Regions from separate parts of the Lysinibacillus sp. NPDC098008 genome, predicted to be linked through region 2. Evidence: riboswitches for the same ligand, from Rfam matches in the RefSeq annotation. Region 2 holds a riboswitch; the other holds the start of a gene.
What was found. A riboswitch is a leader RNA that binds a small molecule or an ion and turns the genes downstream of it on or off. The one in region 2 is predicted to bind S-adenosylmethionine.
Positions count from the first base shown of each region.

Region 1: it holds a riboswitch for S-adenosylmethionine, as region 2 does, so the genes downstream of both, metA (homoserine O-acetyltransferase MetA) here and ACIQVU_RS14310 (bifunctional homocysteine S-methyltransferase/methylenetetrahydrofolate reductase) in region 2, are expected to answer to the same signal.

Region 1 is NZ_JBIWBA010000001.1:76,565-80,480, forward strand. It holds gene ACIQVU_RS00380 (GerAB/ArcD/ProY family transporter) at 1-185, shown strand, start outside; gene metA (homoserine O-acetyltransferase MetA) at 218-1,153, opposite strand; SAM riboswitch class I at 1,252-1,361, opposite strand; gene ACIQVU_RS00390 (nucleotide excision repair endonuclease) at 1,564-1,935, shown strand; gene ACIQVU_RS00395 (TrmB family transcriptional regulator) at 1,999-2,781, opposite strand; gene ACIQVU_RS00400 (TSUP family transporter) at 2,886-3,653, shown strand; gene panF (sodium/pantothenate symporter) at 3,689-3,916, opposite strand, start outside.
Region 2 is NZ_JBIWBA010000017.1:54,428-58,343, forward strand. It holds gene ACIQVU_RS14300 (protoglobin domain-containing protein) at 1-718, shown strand, start outside; gene hemG (protoporphyrinogen oxidase) at 1,106-2,500, shown strand; SAM riboswitch class I at 2,600-2,700, shown strand; gene ACIQVU_RS14310 (bifunctional homocysteine S-methyltransferase/methylenetetrahydrofolate reductase) at 2,835-3,916, shown strand, end outside.

The sequences.
Region 1 (3,916 bases), on a different contig from region 2:
TGCCAATGGGCCTGATAGTCATTGGTCTATCGCAAATTCTTCATCCAAGTATTGTTCATTCCAATAACTACAATAATGAAATTTGGCCCATTTTATCATTTATTGTAATGATTTTACTACCTATTGTAATGCTTATTGTCGCTGTCATACGCAAGTCGAAGTTACAAAAAAAAGAAGAAGTCTAATTTCTGCGTGGAAATTAGACTTTTTAAATGGCTTAAATATGGAATTCAATTTCATCCACAAAGTCCCATTCGTACGGTGTTTCTTGGTAAACATAGTAGTTCAGCCAGTTTGAAAACAATAAATGCGTATGAGCACGCCATGTATTAATCGGTGCTTGTGCTGGGTCATCATTTGGGAAATAGTTGACAGGCACTGCCGTATCAAGCCCCTTCGCTATATCGCGATGATATTCATCCGCCAATGTTGTCGCATCGTACTCTAAATGACCTGTAATCATAATATTTTTATTATCCTTCGATTGGACGATAAAGACACCTGCCTCCTCCGAATAGGATAACAAGCGTAAATCAGGATGATTGCGTACCTCGTCAATGGATACAGAAGTATGGCGTGAATGCGGTGCTGTAAATAAATCGCTAAAGCCACGCACTAAATCAACCGTTAAATCAGTAATAACATGGGAATAAACCCCCGAGCATTTAGCAGGAAGCTCAAATTTCCCAATACCATAATGATGATAGAGTGCCGCCTGTGCCCCCCAACAAATATGAAGAACAGATGTAACATTCGTTTTGGACCAATCCATAATGTCCTTTATTTCTTGCCAATAGTTTACATCCTCAAATTCCATTTTCTCGACTGGCGCTCCTGTAATAATCATGCCATCATAACGGCGATGGCGAATTTGTGAGAACGTTGTGTAAAATAGCTGTAAATGTGATTTACTCACATTTTTCGATTTATGTGTAGCTGTATTTAAAAAGGTAATATTAACCTGTAGCGGCGTATTCCCTAGTAAACGTAATAATTGTAGCTCTGTTTTTTCCTTTTCAGGCATTAAATTTAAAATTAATATACTTAACGGACGAATTTGCTGTGTTCGTGCGCGGTCCTCTTCCATCACGAAGATTTTTTCCTCACGTAAATGTTCTCCAGCTGGTAAGTTTTTCGGAATATTAATTGGCATCTTGCATTCCCCTCTCTCTTTTCAGTAAAGCCTGCTTCAAATTAAAAAATCCCCCTCATTCCATACGAGATAGAATGAGAAGGATTTTTTCACGTCCACTCTTATCTCTCAAAGGAGTACCTTTGCTGGAATTAGCACCTTTCTAACAAATTGTTAGAGGTTGCTGAAGCGTCATCGGGCCAAATCCCTCAGCTTCTCTTGATAAGATTTATTTAACTATATCGAATTGTAGCATGAACTAGTAGGAATAGCAATAATTCATAGAATATTTTGTGATTCATTTGTATGTTCCCTATTTTATTGCCCCATACTAGGCTGTGTATATCACTTTTTCTAGATGAAATTTTATGGTAAGCATACCGTAATTATGTTATCATATAGCTTTAGGGATAGAGAGGAACGTGAAAAACTTGATTAAAATTGAATTTCCAAAACCAGATGTAGTCATTCGTCAGCGTGAGCAAGATGTAAAGCCTGGTGATGTGCCGATTACACCTTACCATGGATTTATTGACTTCCATAAAATCACACGCGAAAAAGGCGGCATTTTCTTATTTTATAATGAAAAAAATGAGCTATTATTTGTCGGGAAAGCTCGCAAAATTCGCCAACGTATTAAAAAGCACTTTGAAGACAATGTATCGCCAATGAAAAATCATCGTGATGAAATTTTTAAAATTGAAGTATATGAAATAGAAGACCCAATGGAACGTGAAATTTACGAAACATATGCCATCAATGTCTTCCGCTCCAAATACAATGTAGACAAAGTATTTTACTAAGAAAAGGTGAAATCTCTTGCAATAAGGGATTTCACTTTTTTTCTTGGCTTATATGCTAGAGCTTTAGTTGAGGAAAAAGGCTTGTCGCTCTTTAGTAATCCATTCCTCCAATGCTTGGTCATCGCGCTTGATTAAGCGATTGACCAGCACATCATGCCAAATATAATCCTCCAGCAAATAAATATGCACAGGGTCCGTTGTAATAAAGGCAATTTCCTGATTGGATGGTACATGCCCATAAATCATTTGCTGTCCATCCACTGACATAATAAACCAATGCGGTGTAGATGTTTTTTTTGTATAGCGTGTCATGCGATGCTGATCCAATGTAGCAATCGGGTTTTCCACATAGAAGGTAATGCCATGGATAGGCACACGCTGTGCTGCCTCTTGAATCGCTTCATCTAACGCCTCATACATATCCTCCCACATTGATAATAGCACCTTCTGCTTAGCATTTTGGAGCAGCGATTGACAATAGTTGATAATCGCCTCCTTGCCCTTTAACATAACGACTTTATGCTCCGCTTCCTGCTCTTTTGCTTCTAGCCTAGCTAACTTTGTACCAATGGATGTAAAATTAGCCTGCCAACGCTGCTGCATTTGCTGTAAAAAAACTGCGACAGGCAGTGCAGCATATATCGTTTGCTCGGCTGTTTCCTCCTTAAGCACAATCCCCTTGTCAACAAGGCTTGTTAAAATATCATAAATTCTAGCACGGGGTATTCCTGAATTTTTACTAACCTGATAGGCATTTACATGGCTATGCTGGACAAGGGCTGTATAAGCCTTTGCTTCATATTCGGTAAAGCCTAGCTCCTTTAATTGGACGATTAATTCCTCCATCAAATCCCTCCATTGCCTTTATTATAAACGAAAAAATGAAGGGTTTACAGCATTCATCAAATTAGTTACTATTCTAGTAGTAACTAATTTAGTGGGGTGTCAGCATGTTTTTCGATATAGATATACATATTCTTCTTTTATTAATTGCCTTTGGTTTTTTAGCAGCCTTTATTGATTCTGTTGTAGGTGGCGGTGGCTTAATTTCATTACCCGCTTTACTATTTGCTGGACTAAATCCAGCCGCTGCTGTTGCAACAAATAAGCTTGCAGGCTCGATGGGTTCACTTACCTCCACTATTTCCTTTTATCGTTCTGGGCAGCTTGAGATTCGCCCTGTTCTTAAATATTTTCCGCTCGCCTTTATTGGCTCATTGTTCGGCGCGTGGACCGTGCATTTAATCAACCCAGCACTCTTAAAGCCATTAATGCTTGTCATGCTGGCAGCGGTGGCAGTTTACACAATCTTTAAAAAGGATTGGGGCGCTGTGGCAGCCGTGAAAACTCTTTCGCGCACGCATTTACTGCTATTTATGGCTTTATTATTTAGCATTGGCTTTTATGATGGATTTCTTGGTCCTGGAACAGGCTCTTTTTTAATTTTTAGCTTTTTACTTGTAGGCTTTGATTTTTTAAAGGCTGCGGGCAATGCAAAGTTTTTAAATTTAGCAAGCAATGTAGCAGGTCTTTGTATGTTTGCCTACTTAGGGCAAATTCATTATGTCTATGGTCTTGTCATGGGGATTGCACAAATTGCGGGGGCTGTGGTTGGTTCACGCCTAGCGATTCAAAAAGGAAGCGGCTTTGTTCGTATACTATTTATTGTTGTTACAATAGCGCTACTTGCTAAAAATGCCTATGATTATCTAAAGTAAAAAAACGCCGCAGAAGCTTATTCTACGGCATTTTTTTATTCAATGATGAGCGCTGTATCTTTCACTTTATGATGTGTCAGCAAACTAACGCTGACAAAAATAAACAAGGATGCCATAATTGGAATCGTCACTGTATGCATGCCGAAAATAGAAGGGTAGTATCGATCAATAACAATATATAAGGTCATTCCTGCAATCATGGAGGCAATTGCTCCATATTTATTTGCCTTTTTCCAATACAGCCCTAGCACAACCGACCATAT
Region 2 (3,916 bases):
AATAGAGCAGCAAATTGTAGCATCTTCAGAGGCACTAGCAACAATATCAGAGGAAACAAACACCTCCTTTGGTCTTTTAAGTACGCAATCGGAAGAGCTTAAACAGCTAGCAAAAAAATCACTTGATGTATCGATGTTAGCTGAAGGTCAAGCGCTTGAAGGTCGTGAGCGCTTAAAAAATCAGTCACAAAATATGCTTAATATTATCCATTCATTGCGTGATATCGAAGAAAATATAGAGCATTTAGCTGGTATGTCAAAGGAAATGGAATCGATTATGAGCGTAGTGACGAATATTGCGAATCAAACGAATCTATTAGCTTTGAATGCTGCCATTGAAGCTGCCCGTGCTGGAGAAGCGGGTAAAGGCTTTAGTGTAGTAGCTGATGAGGTGCGGAAATTATCTATTCAAACAAAAGAATCTGTGACAGCTGTTGCATTATTACTGCAAAAAACAAGTGAGCGGATGGAGAAGCTAGAGGACTCACTAACAAATATTCAAGATGAGGTTGCGTCTGGTGAGGAAAATATGTCACAGACGGAAGGTCAATTTACGAATATACTAGGAGCAATGACAGAGGCAAAGGATCAAAATAATTGTATGGCAGACAAAATACAAGTTATTGTAGAAATATTAAATGAGCTAAGTACTTCTTTTAGTGAGGTAGCAAATTCAGCAGAAAAGTTAGCAAGCTTTGCACAAAACTTAAATGACTAAACAAAGGTAGCGATCCCCTATATATGTATGAGAAGTACACGAACGGAGAGTGAAGCTACATACTTAAAGGGCGATCAAAAAATTTTCTAAATGAAATATTAATGGCTAATAAAGTGAAACTAACAATCAGTGGTGCTTGCACACACTCACTGATTGTTAGTTTTCTTAATTGAGTTTTTACAGGCTATACCTGATGCTACACTTTCGCACAGAAAATCGTTTTGTGCTGCTGCTGCGTTGCACTGCGCTTTCACAACAGAAAGAGGTATGTTTCAAAATCATTTGAAACATACCTCTTTTGCTAATTTTGTAAAGGGTTGAGCTTAATTTTGATGCAAAAAGGTTTATACTGTAGAGAGGAAGAACTAAAAATAGGGGCGGTTAATGATGAAAACAGTTGTTGTATTAGGCGGCGGTATTACAGGATTATGTACAATGCATTATTTGCAACGTCAGGTGAAGGAGAAACAGTTAGATGTTCGACTAGTGCTTGTTGAGAAAAATACATATTTAGGTGGTAAATTACACTCAGCGTATGAGCAAGGCTTTATTATGGAAACAGGTGCTGATTCCATTGTAGCCCGTCATAAAGGGGTAATGGAGCTTGTGCAGGAGCTTGATTTTGAAGAGCAATTAGTTTACAACGAAACAGGCATTTCCTATATTTATACAAACAATGAGCTTCATGCTATTCCAGCAGATTCTACATTTGGTATACCAATGAGTATCGAATCCCTTGAGCAAAGTACATTAATTTCAGAACAAGGTAAACAAGAGGCATTAAAGGACTTAGCATTACCAAATAGGGGCTTTACAAAGGAAAGCTCCATTGGAGAGTTTTTAACGTATTATTTAGGAGAGGAGCTTGTGCAAAACCAAATTGCGCCTGTGCTTGCTGGTGTTTATTCTGGCGATCTATACCAGCTTTCAATTGCCTCTACTTTGCCATACCTAATTGATTATAAAGATAATTATGGCAGTATTATTAAAGGCTTTGATGCAAATCGTGAGCAATTTATGCAAGCAGCTAACAAAAAATTTATATCGTTCCAAAATGGCTTGTCCTCCTTTATTAACCAGTTAGAGCAAACGTTAACGGATGTAGAAATTATAAAAGGCGTGGAAACGATAAGTATTCAAAAAAAGGAAAGTGACTATCTAATTTCCCTAGCGAATAATGCAAGCATTGTAGCGGACTATGCTGTTTTAGCGCTGCCAAATGAAGCCGTACAAAGTATCTTACAGGATAAAGCTTTAGATTACTATTTTGATCAATTTACAACTGCGTCAGCCATTACGATTTATTTAGGCTTTAATATACCAGATGCTCGATTGCCAGCAGATGGAACAGGCTATATTGTGTCACATAATTCGGATGTTGTATGTAATGCAGCGACTTGGACAAGCCGTAAATGGAAGCATACATCGAAGGATAGTAGATTACTTGTACGACTTTTTTATAAAAGCATTAATCCAGCGTATGAACAGCTACGTTTAATGACAGATAAGGAATTGGCAGCCATTGCTTTGGAGGATATTCGCAAAAGCTTGGGGATTGAGGAGCAGCCTACTGTTGTCAATGTAACAAAATGGATCGATCAAATGCCTAAATATGATTTAGCACATCGTGAGGCATTGCAAGGGCTGCAACAGGAGCTAGATAAAAATTATCCGAATTTAGCGATTGCAGGCTGCTCTTATTTTGGTGTAGGCATTGGTGCCTGTATTCAAAATGGGAAAAAGATTGGCGAGGAGCTTGCAGAGAAATTAGTTAAATTCTAAGACTTTAAGCGAAAAATTACTTTGTTCTGTGAAATAGTCTTGACTCAATCGCCTGTAAACGATATGATTCTTTTAATTATTTAAAAAATTCATACTTAATTCTTATCAAGAGAAGCTGAGGGACTGGCCCAATGAAGCTTCAGCAACCAACATTATGTCAGGTGCTAAATCCAGAAGACTCTTGTAGTCGAAGATGAGAAGGAACAACATTGACAAATCGTTAAAGCCTTCTTTTTATGAAAGAGGGCTTTTTCTTTTGAGATGATCGAAAACTTCCAATTATGTTGAAGCATAGTTGATAATGATAGAGTTAAGAAGGAAGAGAGGCAATTTTATGGGATTACTTGAAAGATTAAAAACACATGTATTGACGGCAGATGGTGCAATAGGGACGGTACTCTATGGCTACGGCTTAGAATATTGCCATGAGGAAATGAATATACAGAAGCCTGAATTAATTGAAAAGATTCATAGAGAATATATTGCAGCGGGTGCTGATGTGATTCAAACAAATACGTATGGAGCAAATGCTATTAAATTAGCTCGTTATGGATTAGAGTCACGTGTTCAGCAATTTAATGAAGCGGCCATCACAATTGCAAAACGAGCAGCGGCGGATGGCGGTCAATTTGTGCTAGGAACAATTGGTGGTATTCGTGGCATTCGTAAAAGTGATGCAACATTAGAGGAAATACTAGCAGCTGTCGAAGAGCAGGCAACAGTGTTACTGGCAGGGAATCCAGATGGTCTTTTACTTGAAACGTATTATGATTTTGAAGAGTTAACAGCGACATTAACAATGCTACGAGCAAAAACAGCTTTACCGATTATTGCACAAGTGTCAATGCATGAGCCAGGTGTGCTGCAAAATGGGCTTTCTTTAAATGAGGCATTGCATGATCTAGAGGCATTGGGTGCAGATGTGGTTGGTGTAAACTGCCGTTTAGGTCCGCATCATACAATTCAAGCATTTGAAGGCGTTGAGCTTCCTAAAAAGGCATTTATGTCAGCTTACCCAAATGCTTCGCTTCTTGATTTAGAGGATGGGCGTGTTGTTTATGAATCAGAGGCTGATTATTTTGGTCGAGCAGCTGTAGCGTTGCGTGATCAAGGCGTGCGTTTAATTGGAGGGTGCTGTGGTACAACGCCAAAACATATTGCAGCAGCTAAGAAATACTTAGAGGAGCTATCACCAGTTAGTGAAAAGCATGCAAAGCCAGTGAAAATTGAGGTTGTTCGTGAAGCAGAACCAGCTAAGCATGAATCTCTTTATGAAAAGGTCAAGCGTGAACGTTCTGTAATTGTAGAGCTAGATACACCAAGGCATTTAGAGATTGATGGCTTTATTGAGGGAGCGCAGCAATTATATAATGCTGGTGCTGATGTTGTGATGATGGCAGACAACTCACTAGCCTC